2 regions of the Aquabacterium sp. TM01 genome follow, and region 1 is predicted to be linked to the other one. Evidence: predicted binding sites of a transcription regulator. Region 1 holds the regulator's gene; the other holds the start of a gene.
The links. Region 1 encodes HrcA, which represses chaperone genes, less so after heat shock. Its sites were predicted from a motif close to TTAGCACTCNNNNNNNNNGAGTGCTAA; they were not measured.
Positions count from the first base shown of each region.

Region 2: rpoH (RNA polymerase sigma factor RpoH) is a predicted target of HrcA. The motif match lies at 2,242-2,268, and genes of this name have one in related genera.

Region 1 covers NZ_AP046529.1:3,035,449-3,043,241, reverse strand. Annotated here, with positions in the region: gene AC3WW4_RS14070 (NADP-dependent oxidoreductase) at 1-631, shown strand, start outside; gene AC3WW4_RS14065 (SDR family oxidoreductase) at 658-1,587, shown strand; gene rapZ (RNase adapter RapZ) at 1,601-2,539, opposite strand; gene recN (DNA repair protein RecN) at 2,536-4,287, opposite strand; gene AC3WW4_RS14050 (NAD kinase) at 4,292-5,194, opposite strand; gene hrcA (heat-inducible transcriptional repressor HrcA) at 5,289-6,308, shown strand; gene AC3WW4_RS14040 (NADP(H)-dependent aldo-keto reductase) at 6,352-7,401, opposite strand; tRNA gene AC3WW4_RS14035 (tRNA-Ile) at 7,554-7,630, shown strand; gene AC3WW4_RS14030 (L,D-transpeptidase family protein) at 7,716-7,793, shown strand, end outside.
Region 2 covers NZ_AP046529.1:3,346,334-3,354,126, forward strand. Annotated here, with positions in the region: gene AC3WW4_RS15445 (TonB-dependent receptor plug domain-containing protein) at 1-1,140, opposite strand, end outside; gene AC3WW4_RS15450 (methyl-accepting chemotaxis protein) at 1,429-1,974, shown strand; gene rpoH (RNA polymerase sigma factor RpoH) at 2,303-3,229, shown strand; gene pgi (glucose-6-phosphate isomerase) at 3,294-4,940, opposite strand; gene tal (transaldolase) at 4,958-5,905, opposite strand; gene zwf (glucose-6-phosphate dehydrogenase) at 6,071-7,540, shown strand; gene AC3WW4_RS15475 (STAS domain-containing protein) at 7,577-7,793, opposite strand, start outside.

The DNA.
Region 1 (7,793 bases):
GGGCATGCCGGGCGTGACCGGCTGGTACGGCCTGGTCAAGATCATCGCCCCCAAGGCGGGTGAAACCGTGGTGGTCAGTGCCGCCAGCGGCGCTGTAGGCAGCGTGGTGGGCCAGTTGGCCAAGGCGCGCGGCTGCCGTGTCGTGGGCGTGGCCGGTGGTGCCGACAAGTGCGATTACGTGGTCAAGGAACTGGGCTTTGATGCCTGCGTGGACTACAAGGCCAACCCCGACCCCAAGAGCTTCTACAAGGCTCTCAAGGACGCGACGCCCAACGGTATCGACGGCTACTTTGAGAACGTGGGCGGCATGATCCTGGACGCGGTGCTGCTGCGCATGAACGCCTTTGGCCGCATCGCCATGTGCGGGATGATCGCCGGCTACAACGGCGAGCCCACCCCGATGCAGAACCCGGCCCTGATCCTGGTCAACCGCCTCAAAGTCGAGGGTTTTATTGTGAGCGAACACCCCGAAGTGTGGCCCGATGCCGTGCAGGAACTGGGCACCATGGTGGCAGCCGGAAAGATGAAGTTCCGTGAGTCGGTGGCGCAAGGCATTGCCAGCGCGCCCGAGGCCTTCCTGGGCCTGCTCAAGGGCAAGAACTTTGGCAAACAACTGGTCAAACTGATCTGAACATTCAAACAAGGAGTACATACAGCATGACTCATCTGAATCTGCAACCGGGCCAGACGGCCGTGATCACGGGTGCCGCCAGCGGCTTTGGTCTGGAGCTGGCCCGATTGGGTGCCCAGAAGGGCCTCAACCTGGTGCTCACCGATGTCCAGCAGGAAGCCCTTGATGCGGTGGTGGCCGAGCTGACCGCCGCTGGTGCCCAGGTGGCGGCCCTGCGCGGTGACGTTTCTCGTGGTGAGGACATTCAGGCCCTGGCCGATATGTGCCTGGAGCGTTTTGGCGTGCCCCACATTGTCATCAACAACGCCGGTGTGGCCTATGGCGGCCTGATCTGGGAAGCCGGTCCACGCGACTGGGAGTGGGTGTTGGGCGTCAACCTGTGGGGCGTCATTCACGGTGTGCGCGTCTTCACGCCGCTGATGCTGGCCGAAGCACGCAAGAACCCCAACTACCAAGGACACATCGTCAACGTGGCCTCCATGGCCGGGATGCTGAACTCGCCCAACCTGGGCGTCTACAACGTCAGCAAGCACGCCGTGGTGAGCCTGTCCGAGACCCTGTACCAGGACCTGGCCCTCGTCACCGACCAGGTGCACGCCTCGGTGCTGTGCCCATACTTCGTGCCCACCGGCATCCACCAGTCGCACCGCAACCGCCCGGTCGAGCTGCGCACCGACGCCAAGCCCACAGCCAGCCAGCTGATTGGCCAGGCCATGAGCGCCAAGGCCGTGACGTCCGGCAAGGTGACCGCCACCGACACAGCTGTCTTGGTGTTCAACGCCATCAAGGCCAACCAGTTCTACGTCTACACCCATCCCAAGGCCATTGGCATGGTGCAGGTGCGCATGGAAGACGTGATGCAGGCGCGCAACCCGACTGACCCGTTTGCGGGCAAGCCGGAAATTGGTGCTCAGCTGAAGACCGCTTTGCGCGAAGCCCTCGCCAAAGAGGACTGAACAGCGCCGCAGATCAGCTGCTGCGGGCGTCCTGTTCACGGTGACGTGACAGGACGACCCCGCGGGCCGCAAAACGCTTGACCAACTGCTCCACGCAGTACACCGAGCGGTGCTGGCCGCCGGTGCAGCCCATGGCCACGGTCACGTAGCTGCGCTGGTCGCTCTCCAGCGTGGGCAGCCAGCGCAGCAAGAACGCTTCGATCTGTGCGAGCAGCTCGGCCGATTCTGGCTGGGCGTCCAGGTAGTCGATGACGGGTTGATCACGCCCGGTCAGCGGCTTGAGCTCCTTCAGGTAGAAGGGGTTGGGCAGCATGCGCACATCGAAGACGAAGTCGGCGTCCATCGGCACGCCGTGCTTGTACGCGAACGACTCGAACACCAGGGTCAGGGCAGCCGGCTCGGCACCCACGATGTGGCGAACCCAGGTGCGTAGCTGCGCCGGACGCAGCAGGCTGGTGTCGATCACGGTGGACACCTCACGCAGCGGGCCCAGCAGTTCGCGCTCCATGGTGATGGTGTCGATGAGGGCGTGTGTGGCTTCGTCGGCGGCCAACTGACCTTGGTCACTGGCACGTCGACGCGGTGCCTCGGCCGGCGCTTGCGGGCGCAGCTTCAGCAAGGGGTGAGGTCGCCGCGTTTCAGAAAAGCGCCGCACCAGCGTGTCGGTGCTGGCATCCAGGAACACCGAACGCACCTTCAGTCCCTCTTGCCGCAGGGTGTCGAGCACGGGCTTGAGGTGGGGCAGGGAGTCCACGCTGCGCACATCCATGGCCACCGCGATGCGGCGCTTCAACTCGGGCGGACGTTGCACTTCCAGGTCGACCAGGCCGCGCAGCAATTCAGGGGGCAGGTTGTCCACGCAGAAGTAGCCCGCGTCTTCCAGTGCATTGAGCGCCACGGATTTGCCTGAGCCGGAGATCCCCGTCAGCAACACGATGTCGAGCTGGCTCATGCGGCCTCCTTGCGGCGTCGAGATGGCTTGCTTGCTGCAGGCGCGGCAGCATCGGCGTCTTGGGCATCCTGAGCGTGGGCCGTGGTGAGCATGGCCTGCGCATGGGCGCGACTGGTGTCAGTGATCTGGCCGCCCAGCATGCGGGCGATTTCGGTGGTGCGCACGTCATCGCGCACCTCGCGGATGTTGCTGGTGGTCTGGCCCTCGTGCACTGCTTTGGCCACCACCAGATGCTGGTGCGCACAGGCGGCAACCTGCGCCAGGTGGGTCACGGCCATGACCTGCCGGTCGCGACCCAGGCGCTGCATCAGGCGGCCCACGGTGTCGGCCACCGCCCCGCCCACGCCCGAATCGATCTCATCGAAGATGAGGGTGCCGACCTGGCTGCGCTCGTCGCTCCGCTGCGAGGTGGTGACGGCAATGGCCAGCGCCAGGCGCGACAGCTCGCCACCCGAGGCCACTTTGCCCAGTGGGCGCGGTGTGCTGCCGGCGTGTCCGGCCACCAGGAACTCGATGTTTTCCAGGCCAAACGCCTGGGGTTCACTTTGCGCGGTGAGCGCCACCTCGAAGCGGCCACCTTTCATGCCCAGTTCCTGCATGGCCTCGGTCACGGCCTGAGACAGCGCCGGGGCCGCCGCGCTGCGCTGGCGGCTCACGGTTTGCGCCACCTTCAACCAGGCTTGGTGAGCGGCTTGGGCGTCGCGCTCCAGCTTGTCCAGATCGCTCGCAGCGTCCAGCTTCGCCAGCTCGTCGCGCCAACTCTGCAGCAGCTCCGGCAGCTCGGGGGCAGCGCGGCGATAGCGGCGCGCCAGGCTCATCCACATCGACATGCGGCCATCCAGTTCGGCCAGCCGGTCGGGGTCGAGTTCGGTGTGGTGCAAGGCGCTGTTGAGGCTGCGGGCGGCATCCTGCAGTTGCGCCTGGGCTTCGCGCAGCACCTCCAGGGCGTTGCCCAGGTGCGGCTCCACCGAGGCCACGTCTTCCAGCGCGTCGATGGCGCGGGCGGTCAGGCTCTCGGCACTGTCATCGGTCTCGGAGACGGCGTCCAGCGCCCGGCGGGCAGCATCCAGAATGGCCTGGCCGTGGCTCAGGCGGCTGTGCTCGGTGTTGAGCGTGTCCCACTCGTCGGCCTGCGGGTTGAGCTTGTCCAGCTCGCCAATCTGCCACTGCAGGCGCTCGCGTTCGCGCTCCAGATCGGCCTGCTGGCCGCGGGCCTCGTCCAGGCGCCGGGCGGCGTCGCGGCGGGCCATCCAGGCGGCTTGCAGCGCGGGGGTGTCCACGCCGGCTTGCGCATCCACCAGAGCGCGCACGGCGTCGGCACGGGTGAGGCTTTGCCAGGCGTGCTGGCCGTGGATGTCGACCAGGTGCTCGCCCAGTTCGCGCAGTTGCGTGGCCGTGGCGGGTGAGCCGTTGATCCAGGCGCGGCTCTTGCCTTGGGCGTCCACCACGCGGCGCAGCAGCAGTGGGGCGCCGGGCTCCAGGTTGTCAAAGCCCGCTTCTTCCAGCCAGGGCGCCAGCAGGGCGGCCAGTTGCGCCGAGGGTTCGAACTCGGCGGTGATGTCGGCTCGCGCCGCGCCTTCGCGCACCACCCCGGCGTCGCCACGGCTGCCCAAGGCAAGCTGCAAGGCGTCGATCAGAATGGACTTGCCCGCGCCCGTCTCGCCTGTCAGCGCGGTGAAGCCGCCGCCCAGGTCCACTTCCAGGCTGGTCACGATGACGAAATCACGCAGGGTCAGGCGACGCAGCATGGTGTTAACTCACTCCTTCATTCCAGCGCAGTTTGCGGCGCAAGGTCGCGTAGTAGCTCCAGCCCTTGGGGTGCAGGAAGCGCACCTGGTGGTCCGAGCGGCGCACGATCACGCGGTCGCCGTGCAGCAGGCTGGCCAGGCTTTGCATGTCGAAGTTCATGCCCGCATCCTTGCCGGCCACGATCTCGATGGTGATGGTGACGTCGTCCGACACCACCAGCGGCCTGTTAGACAGGGTGTGCGAGGCAATCGGCACGATCACCCAGCCGCCCACACCGGGGTGCATGATGGGGCCACCGGCCGACATCGCATAGGCGGTCGAACCCGTGGGCGAGGACACCAGCAGGCCGTCGGCGCGGTAGTTTGCAACGAACTGGCCGTCGATCTCGGCACGCAGCTCGACCATGCTGGCGGTGGCGCCACGACTCACCAGCACCTCATTGATGGCAAAGCCTTCGTAGATGGTCTCGAAGCCATCGCCCCGGATCGGGCGCAGCACGGCACCGGCCAGCATGGCGCGGCGCTCTTCTTCGTACTCCCCGCGCAGCATCAGGGGCAGGGTGGTGCCTACGTCTTTCAGGGGCAGGTCGGTGATGAAGCCCAGGCGGCCCTGGTTGATCCCGATCAGCGGGATGTTGAAGGGGGCCAGTTCGCGGGCGATGGCAAGCATGGTGCCGTCTCCGCCCAGGACCACGGCCACGTCGCATTGCTGACCGATCTCCTTGATGTTCAAGGCCGGGTACTCGGTCATGCCGGTGTTGAGAGCGGTCTCGCTCTCCAGCGACACGTCCAGGCCAGCGCGGGCCAGCAGATGCGCCACATCTTCCAGGATCGGGCGGATGCCGCGGGCCTGGTATTTGCCCACCAGGGCGGCGTGACGGAAGCGACAGGAAGGCGAACTCGGCATGCGAAGAATTACACCACAGCGGATGTGACAAATTAGGTCATTCCCCTGAGCGGGCGGCGTCAAACACGCGGCCCAGAACTAGAATGAGACACCCATGCTGGATGACCGTGCCAAGATCCTGTTGAAAGCGCTGGTCGAGCGCTACATTGCCGATGGCCAACCTGTTGGCTCTCGCACCTTGTCACGCGCGTCGGGCCTGGACTTGTCGGCAGCCACCATCCGCAACGTCATGGCCGACCTGGAAGAGCTGGGCCTGATCGTCAGCCCCCACACCTCGGCCGGCCGCGTTCCCACTCCTAAGGGCTACCGCCTGTTTGTGGACACGATGCTGACTGCTCGCCCTCAGGGCATGGGTGAACTGAGCAGCGAGGCGCACGGGCAGTTGCAACCCGACCAGCCGCAGCGCGTCATCGCCAATGCGGCCAACCTCCTCTCCAGCCTTTCGCACTTTGTGGGCGTGGTCACGGCGCCGCGCAAGGCCTCGGTGTTCCGACACATTGAGTTTTTGCGCCTGGGTGACAAGCGCGTGCTGGTGATCCTGGTTTCGCCCGATGGCGATGTGCAAAACCGCGTCATCTTCACCGCCGACGACTTCAGCCAGTCGCAACTGGTGGAAGCCAGCAACATCCTCAACGCCCATTACTCGGGGCTGACCATTGAAGAGATGCGCGAGCGTCTGCGCTCTGAAGTCGATCAGTTGCGCGGCGACATCGCCACCCTGATGCAGGCGGCGGTGCAGGCTGGTGGCGAGGCCCTGGCCGAAAGCAGCGACCAGTTGGTGTTGTCGGGCGAGCGCAACCTGCTGACGGTGGAAGACTTCTCGCACGACCTGGGCTCGCTGCGCCGCATGTTCGACTTGTTCGAGCAGAAGACGCAGTTGATGCGCCTGCTCGATGGCTCCAGCCGCGCCGATGGCGTGCGCATCTACATTGGGGGCGAGAGCCAGGTGGTGCCGTTCGAGGAACTGTCGGTGGTCTCGGCCCCGTATGAGATCCACGGCCAGGTGGTCGGCACGCTGGGCGTGATCGGTCCCACCCGCATGGCCTACGACCGCATGATCCAGATCGTGGACATCACTTCGCGGCTGGTCAGCAACGCGCTGAGCCAGAAGTAAGCACGACGCCGGCGCGTTCGCTCGAGGTGGGCTCAGGGCTCGTTCAGGGCGCCGGGTTGGGATAGCGCTGGTGGATGGCCTCGATGCCTTCGAGCACCTCGGGCGACAGCGTCACAGTCAGGCTGTCGATGTTGCTGCGCAGTTGCGCCAGCGAGGTCGCGCCGATGATGTTGCTGGTGACGAAGGCACGGCTGTTGACGAAGGCCAGCGCGCCCTGCGCCGGGTCGATGCCGTGGCGGCGGAACAGGCTCACATACTCGTAGGTGGCGCGTTCGGCGTTGTCGTTGCTGTAGCGGCTGAAGCGCTCGAACAGGCTGAGGCGGCCGCCCTCGGGGCGTTGCCCGGCCAGGTACTTGCCACTCAAGACGCCAAAGCCCAGCGGCGAGTAAGCCAGCAGCCCCACGTCTTCACGCAAGGACATCTCGGCCAGGCCGATTTCAAAGCTGCGGTTGAGCAGGCTGTAGGGGTTCTGGATGCTGGCGACGCGGGGCAGGGCGCGGGCCTCGGCCAGGTGCAAAAAGCGGCTCAGGCCCCAAGGGGTTTCGTTGGAGACAGCCACGTGCCGGATCTTGCCGGCCTGCACCAGCTCTTGCAGCGCGGCCAGCGTTTCTGCGATCGGCGTGGTCTCTTCTTCTTTGACGTGGCTGAAGCCGAGCTGGCCGAAGGTGTTGGTGGAGCGGTCGGGCCAGTGCAACTGGTACAGGTCGATGTGGTCTGTCTGCAGGCGCTGCAGGCTCAGGTTGACCGCTTCGAACAGGTTCTCGCGGGTGTGCAGCAGGCGGCCGCCCCGCACATGGCTGGGGCGTGCGGCCTGGCGGGCGGGGCCGGTGGCCTTGGTGGCCAGGATGATTTCGTGGCGCCGGCCCGTCTTGCGCAGCCAGGTGCCGATGTACTGCTCGGTGCGGCCCTGGGTGTCAGGGCGGGGCGGCACCGGGTACATTTCGGCGGTGTCGATCAGGTTGATGCCGGCGTCCAGCGCGAAGTCGAGTTGCGCATGGGCTTCGGCCTCGGTGTTTTGCTCACCCCAGGTCATGGTGCCCAGTGCGATGGCACTCACGTTGAGGCCGGTGCGGCCAAGGGGGCGGTATTGCATGGGGGGCTCCAGGGGGATGAGGACAGGGGTGAGTCTTCATCGTAGGCCATGCTGGAAATCCGAGGCGGGGGCGCTGGTTTCGAGGGAGGTGGGGCAGCAATGGGCACGCGGGCAGGCCCTACAATCGCGGATTCCTTGTTGTGCAAGGCAGGGGGCCGTTAGCTCAGTTGGTTAGAGCAGAGGACTCATAATCCTTTGGTCGTTGGTTCAAGTCCAACACGGCCTACCAAATTGAGAAAACCAACCTCTTTCGGGGGTTGGTTTTTTTTGTTGGCGTCGCAGGTCGCCGCTGTGGGTCAAGATGGTTGGTGACGATGGTGACGATGGTGTCGAAGTGGTTTCGATCTCTCCTGCTGGTCGTCGCCTTTGCGGCGGGCCCGGCACTGGCCGAT
Region 2 (7,793 bases), 310 kb from region 1:
CAGTCCGGCATTGAGCAGCCACGCCGGGTTCACACGCCACTCTGCCGTGCCGAACAGACGGGCCTCCCCCACCGAGACCCAGCCCTGGCCGTAATACATCGTGTCCGAGCGTGCCCGCTCGCCCTTGTACCCCACCCCCACCAGGGTGCGCCAGGCAGGGCTCCAGACGGTCTGCTGTTGCACCTCCACGTTGTTGCGCTGCCCCCAGGTGCCGTAATCCACATCCAGAGAGACCGATGGAACAGGCTTCAGGGTCACTGGCTCCCACCGGCGGTCTTCCATGTAATTGACGGACACCTGCAACGCGTTGCGGTCATCGAGTTGACGTCGCCATTCCACCTGTGCGTGGCTCGTACGGGAACGAAGCTGATGAAAGGGATTACTTTCGTGTGTGGCCGAATAGCCTTCTCCGGCCAGCAACTCTGACACCCCCAGCGAGACCATCACGTCATCGGCCAGTGAGGGCTGCAGATCCGCACGCACATGCACCTGACCCAGGCGCTTGTCATCGAAAGCGTTCAAGTAGCCCCGGTCGCGCTGCTCGCCCACCGACAGCCGCACGTTGTTCGCCCCGGTGCCCACACCCAGGCGAGCATAAGTGTCGCGGATGCCGTTGTCACCCACCGAGAGCGCGGCGGCACCACCCACGGTGTCGGCACTGTGCCGGGTAATGATGTTGATGACCCCGAACATCGCGTTGGCACCGTAGGCCGCAGAGTTGGCCCCACGCAGCACCTCGATGCGTTCAATGTCCGGCAACAGCACGCCCATCATGCCGTAGTGGGTGTCCCCCAGGTAGCTGCTGGCATACACCGACCGACCGTCGATCAGCACCAGATTGCGCCCACCAAAATCATCCAGGGCCACGTGGTACGACGCCAGCGGATTGGCGCCGTTCCACCCACCCAGCACGTAACCGGGCACCAGGCGCAGCAGCTCGGCCACGGTGCGCGCCCCCGACTGGCGGATCGTGTCACGGTCGATCACCGTCATGGCGCCAGGCGCTTCGTTGAGCGGCTGATCGAGCCGGCTGGCGGTCAGCACCACCGGCACCTGGGCGAAATAGTCTTCCTCTGTGGGGGCTCGCTCGCCGGCCTGCGCGCGCAAGCCTGCCAGACCTGCCATTGACAAGCCCAGCATCACGCCCTGGCACACCTTCCGAATCCGACATCCTGGCAACGCAACCATCTCACACCCGTTTACTGCACGCCCGCTATTATGCGCATGGGGGTATCGCCTCATGACGACGGCCGCCGAGAAAGCGTGGGCAGGGCATGCCCTCGTGACAGTGTGAAGATTGACACGCTTCACCTCAACCGATGCCGACTCAAAACGGCGTCAACGCGAATTCATCTCCGTTTCAAACCGAAACCCCGCTCACGTTCTCCGAATTCAATCCCACCAACCACGAATCTTCAGCAGTTATCCGTGGGCAAGCAGGTGAGTGTCATCAACGCCGCCCTGCACGCCAACAGCGACGAACACACCGACCTCCAGCGCTACGCCATCAACTTCCGCGGCTCGGCGCACGACCGCGCCATCGCCATCCGCGACGTGGTGCTGAGTACCAGCGAGGTCGAGCAGCAAAAGGAGGTCGCCTCCGAGGTGCGCAGCCTGGCCCAACGCAGCGCCGAAGCCGCCCGGGAGATCAAATCCCTGATCGGCGACAGCGTCACCAAGGTCGAACTGGGCACCCAACTCGTCAACGATGCCGGCGCCACCATGGACGACATCGTCACGCAGGTAAAGAACATGTCCGACCTGATCCACGAGATCGGCGCCTCCACGCAAGAACAGACCGATGGCATCGACCGGGTCAACGACGCCGTCAGCGAGCTCGACCGCAGCACGCCGCAGAACGCCGCCCTGGTGGAAGAAAGCGCCGCGGCGGCCGAAAGCCTGCAGCATCAGGCCCGCCGCTTGGCGGAGCTGGTGCGGCTGTTCCAGTTGACGGCCGCGGACACGGGGCGGTGAGCCGCGCCTGATCCCGCCCGCCTCACCACCCCCACACGAGGCTGCGCGCCACCCAGCCCTGCACGCCTGCGTCGGTGCGCACCTGCACTCATTTGGGCTGCGCGGTCACGGTGCGCACCACCTCACCGTGCGCCAACTTGGCGATCAGCTGGTAATGGGCACCTGGCCCGCTGCGCAGATTGAGTCTGCTGAAAGTGGTCACGTTTCCATCATAAACATTTGTTCAAATGCAAAATACCACACTGCGCCTGGGAACTTTGGCACGCTTTAGCACTCTGACCCTACGAGTGCTAACATTGCCCGAGAAGGATCCACGAAAGGACCAGCCATGACCCTGACGACCGCCCTTGCCCCCCGTGACCCTTGGAGTGTGGTGCCCTCACTGGGCAACTTGGACGCGTACATCCGCTCGGTCCAGGCCATCCCCATGCTGGAGGCCGACGAGGAGCAGTCCCTGGCGCGTCGTCTGCGTGACCAGCAGGACCTGCAAGCCGCCTCCAAGCTGGTGCTCTCGCACCTGCGTCTGGTCGTGTCCATCTCCCGTCAGTACCTGGGCTACGGCCTGCCGCAAGGCGACCTGATCCAGGAAGGCAACGTCGGCTTGATGAAGGCCGTCAAGCGCTTCGATCCGGATCAAGGTGTGCGCTTGGTGAGCTACGCCATGCACTGGATCAAGGCCGAGATCCACGAATACATCCTGAAAAACTGGCGCATGGTCAAGGTGGCCACCACCAAGGCGCAGCGCAAGCTGTTTTTCAACCTGCGCTCGCTCAAGCACCAGTTCAAGGGTGAAGCCGACGCGGTGAACGTGGGCCGGGCCTGCCTGTCCGAACACGACATCCAGCGCATGGCCACCGAGCTCAACGTGCGCCCGGAAGACGTCATCGAGATGGAAACCCGCATGGCCGGCGGTGATGTGGCCCTGGAAGCCCCCACCGATGACGACGGAGATGCCCCTGTGGCCCCGCTGGCCTACTTGGCCGACGAAGTGCATGAGCCGACCCGCGTGATCGAAGCCCATCGCCGCGACTGGCTGGCCAGCGATGGCATCGCCCTGGCGCTCGACCAGCTGGACGCCCGCAGCCGCCGCATCGTGGAAGAGCGCTGGCTGCAGGTCAATGACGACGGTTCGGGCGGCATGACCTTGCACGAGCTGGCCGCCGAGTACGGCGTCAGCGCCGAACGCATCCGTCAGATCGAGGTGGCCGCCATGAAGAAAATGCGCAAGGCCCTCACCGAGGTCGTCGACGCCTGATCCAGCGCAGCAGCGCCAGCCTGCGAGCTGGCGCACTTGCTGTCACGGCTGGGGTGGGCCTGATTCAGGCGCCGCGCAGCCGCGCGATCATCGCCGCCGTGGCCGGATCCAAGCCGCTCACATCACCGCTGTCCAGACGCGGCAGCAGGTCGTTGCTCATCGCCTTGCCCAACTCCACGCCCCATTGGTCAAAGGAGTTGATGCCCCACAGGGCGCCACTCACGAGCACCCGGTGCTCGTGCAGCGCGATCAGGGCGCCCAGAGAGCGCGGGGTCAGCGCGTCGATCACCATCGTCAGGCTGGGGCGGTTACCCGGAAATGTGCGATGGCGCGCAATGACCTGGGGCGGCACATCTTTCGAGGCGGTCGGTGCCACCTCATGCGCAGCCTGTTCGGTGGTCTTGCCCCACATCAGCGCCTGAGCCTGCGCCAGCCCGTTGGCCAGCAACATCTGGTGCTGACGGTGCAGCATCTCCTGCACGGCGGGTGACAGCTGCCCGGCATCGCGCAGGGGCAGGCCCTTGAAGAGGATGAACTCCACCGGGATCACATCGGTGCCCTGGTGCAGCAGCTGGAAAAACGCATGCTGGCCGTTGACGCCCGGCTCGCCCCACACCACCTCACTGGTGGCATAGGTGAGCGGCTGCCCATGACGGTCCACGCCCTTGCCATTGCTCTCCATCACCAGCTGCTGCAAATAGGCTGGCAAACGGCGCAACCCATGGTGATACGGTGCCACGCAGCGGCTGGTGTAGCCCTTGAAGTTGCGATTCCAGACGTCCATCAGGCCCAGCCACAGCGGCAGGTTCGCCTCGGACGGGGCCGACGCAAAGTGCCGGTCCATCGCGTGGGCGCCATCAAGCAGCGCGCGAAAATGCCGACTACCCAGCGCCAGCGCAATGGGCAAGCCAATGGCCGACCACAGCGAAAACCGCCCGCCCACCCAGTCCCAGAATCCGAAGGTACGGGTGATGCCAAAGGCGGCGGCGGCCTCGACATTCGAGGTCGTGGCCACAAAGTGGCGGGCAATGTCCGTGCCACCTTGGTCCAGAAACCACTGGCGCGCCGTGCGTGCGTTCACCATGGTCTCTTGCGTCGAGAAGGTCTTGGACGCCACGATGAACAGTGTGTGCTTCGGGTCAACCTGCCGCAACACGCCCGCCAGGTCCTGACCATCGATGTTCGAGACGAAATGGCAGCGCAGGCGCGGGTTGGCAAAGGCTTCCAGCGCCATCACCACCATCTGCGGCCCCAGGTCGGAGCCGCCGATGCCGATGTTCACCACATCGTGGATGTCGCCCGGGTTCGGCCCACCGGCGCTGGCTGCCACCCCATCGGCGAAGGCCAGCATCTGGTCGAGCACCGCGTGCACCTCGTCGCTGAACGGGCCCTGGCCGCGTGGCGCGCGCAGGGCCGTATGCAGCACCGCCCTCCCCTCGGAGCCATTGACCAGCTCACCGCGCAACATCGCGTCGCGCCGCTCGGTGAGCCGGCACTCGTGCGCCAGGTCCAGCAGGTGGCGACGCGTGGCCACGTCCCAGTGCACCCTTGACAGGTCCACCACCACCTCGGGCGCCTCGAAGGTCAGGGCCTCCACGCGGCGCGGGTCGTCGGCAAACAGGGTGCGCAGGTCCAGCGTGGCCCCATGGGCCTGGTAATGCCCATGCAAGGCCGCCCAAGCCACGGTCTGGTCACAACGGGGAGACGTCATGCTCTCACTCTCCCCGCTCAGCGCTGCGCCTCGATCAGGGCGTCCAGCTTGCCCGCATCGACGGCGAACGCGCGGATGCCCTCGGCCAGCTTCTCGGTGGCCATCGCATCGTCGTTGAGCGCGTAGCGGAAGGCCGCCTCGCTCAAGGGCGCCTCGGCGGCCTCCACGTGGGTGGGGGACACCAACTGACGCACCACCGGGGCCTCGCTGGCCTGCAACTGCGCCAGCAGGTCCGGGCTGATGGTCAACAGATCGCAACCGGCCAGGGCCAGAATCTGCCCCACATTGCGGAAGCTCGCCCCCATCACCTCGGTGCGCACCCCATGGGCCTTGTAGTAGCTGTAGATGCGGCTGACCGACTGCACGCCCGGGTCGTTGACACCGGCCTGCGCGGTCTCGTCCCAGGCGGCACCGGCCGACTTCTTGTACCAGTCGTAGATGCGGCCCACGAAGGGCGAGATCAGCCGGACGCTGGCGTCGCCACAGGCCCGCGCCTGCGCAAAGGCGAACAGCAGCGTCAGGTTGCAGTGAATGCCCTCTTGCTCCAGCACGCGGGCGGCCTGGATGCCTTCCCAGGTGGCGGCAATCTTGATCAGCACACGGGCGCGGGCAACGCCGGCCGCTTCGTACAGGGCGATCAGGCGCCGCGCCCGCACCAGCGTGGCCTCGGTGTCAAAGCTCAGGCGGGCGTCCACTTCGGTCGACACGCGACCGGGCACCACCTTCAGGATCTCCAGCCCAAAGCGCACCAGCACCTGGTCCACGATCGCATCCAGCGGCGCACCACGGTGCGCGGCCACCACCTCGGCCAGCAAGGGCGCGTACTCGGGCTTTTGCACCGCCTTGAGGATCAAGGAGGGGTTGGTCGTGGCGTCTTGCGGGGTGAACTGGGCCAATTGCTTGAAGTCACCGGTGTCGGCGACCACTGTGGTGCAGGCCTTGAGCTGATCGAGTTGCGAGGTCATGGGAAAACAAGGTGAAATGGACTGGCTCCGACCCCGCATCGAACCGAGATCGACCAGCATCCTGAATTTGGCTTATCGTGAAGCCACATTCTGTCTCCAAAATCATGACAGGCGCGCCGTGCGGCCCCTGGAATGAGCGCACTCCCCCTTTATCAGGCCCCTTCGATGTCCTTTGATCTGGTTTTTTTCGGTGGCACGGGCGATCTGACCTGGCGCAAGCTCATGCCAGCGTTGTTCCAAGCCTGGCGCCACGGCAAGCTGCCCGCGCAAGGTCGCATCCTCGCGGTCGCCCGCGACGAGCGCACCGATGCCAGCTACCGCCAGTGGCTCAAAGACAAGCTCGCCACCGGTGACGACCGCGCCAAGCGCCCCACCGAAGACGAGTTCGAGCGCTTTGCCGCCCAAGTGCATTACCTGCGCATGGACCTGTCCCAGCCCAACGATTACCAGTTGCTGAAGCAGTGGCTGGACGGTCGCAGCGCCGACACCGTGGTGATGTACCTCGCCACCAGCCCGCACCTCTTCCCGGTCATCTGCGAGCAACTCGGTGCCGCCGGGCTCAACCACCCCGGCGTGCGCGTGGTACTGGAAAAGCCCCTCGGGCATGACCTGGCCTCGGCACAAACCATCAACCGGGCTGTGCGGGCCGTGTTCAGCGAACGCCAGGCCCTGCGCATCGACCACTACCTCGGCAAGCCCTCGGTGCAGAACCTGATGGCCTTGCGCTTCGGCAACGTGCTGTTCGAGCCCCTGTGGCGCCGCGAGAGCATTGCCAACATCCAGATCACGCTGGCCGAAAGCCTGGGCGTAGGCACCCGGGGCGACTTTTACGACCGCACCGGCGCCCTGCGCGACATGATCCAGAACCATGCGCTGCAGTTGCTGACCATGGTCGCGATGGAGCCCCCGTCCAGTGCCGATGCCGACGCGATCCGCGACGAAAAGCTCAAGGTGCTGCGCTCGCTCAAGCCCTTCGACGCCGCCTCGGTGGCGCGCGATGTGGTGCGCGGCCAGTACCGTGCCGGCACGGTCGAGGGTGTGGCCGTCCCTGGCTACCTGGACGAGGCCAAGGTGCCGCCAGGCAGCGTCACCGAAACCTTCGTGGCCCTGCGCTGCGAGATCCAGAACTGGCGCTGGGCGGGCGTGCCCTTCTACCTGCGCACCGGCAAGCGCCTGGCGCACCGCCATGCCGAGATCGTGGTGAACTTTCGCCCCACGCCCCACTCGATCTTCTCGGGCACCCAGGCGCCCAACAAGCTGGTGATCAAACTACAGCCTGACGACGGCCTGCAATTGCACCTGTTGGCAGCCAAAGGCGCCGTCGGCACCGACCAGACGATCGGCCAAGCCGAGCACCTGTTTCCGGTCTCGCTGGACCTGGATTTCGACCAAGCCTTCCCCACCGACCGGGTGGGGGCTTACGAGCGCATGCTGCTTGATGCCTTGGCGGGCCGGTTGAACCTGTTTGTGCGCTCGGACGAGCAAGAACAGGCCTGGCGCTGGGTCGAACCCATTTTGGAGGCCTGGCATCAGGATGCCAGCGGCCTGCGCCCCTACAGCGCCGGCACCTGGGGCCCCGCCGCAGCCAGCGCGCTGGTCGCCCGCGATGGCTTCACCTGGACGGAAGAGAGCTGAAGCAGTCAGCCCCGAAGTGACCCGGGGTGACGACGATCAAGCTGATTGCAAGAGCCCGTCGACGCCGTACAGGCGGGCCAACTCGGTCAGTTTGGCGGGCAGGTGCTGCACCGCAAAGGCACGGCCATTGGCCCGCGCCATGCGCTGACACTCCAGCAGCACGGCCAAGGCGCTGGAGTCAAACTGCTGCAAGGCCGCGCCGTCCACCGTCAGCATGGCCGCTTCCGTGCCCCCTTGGGCCGCAGCCTGGTCC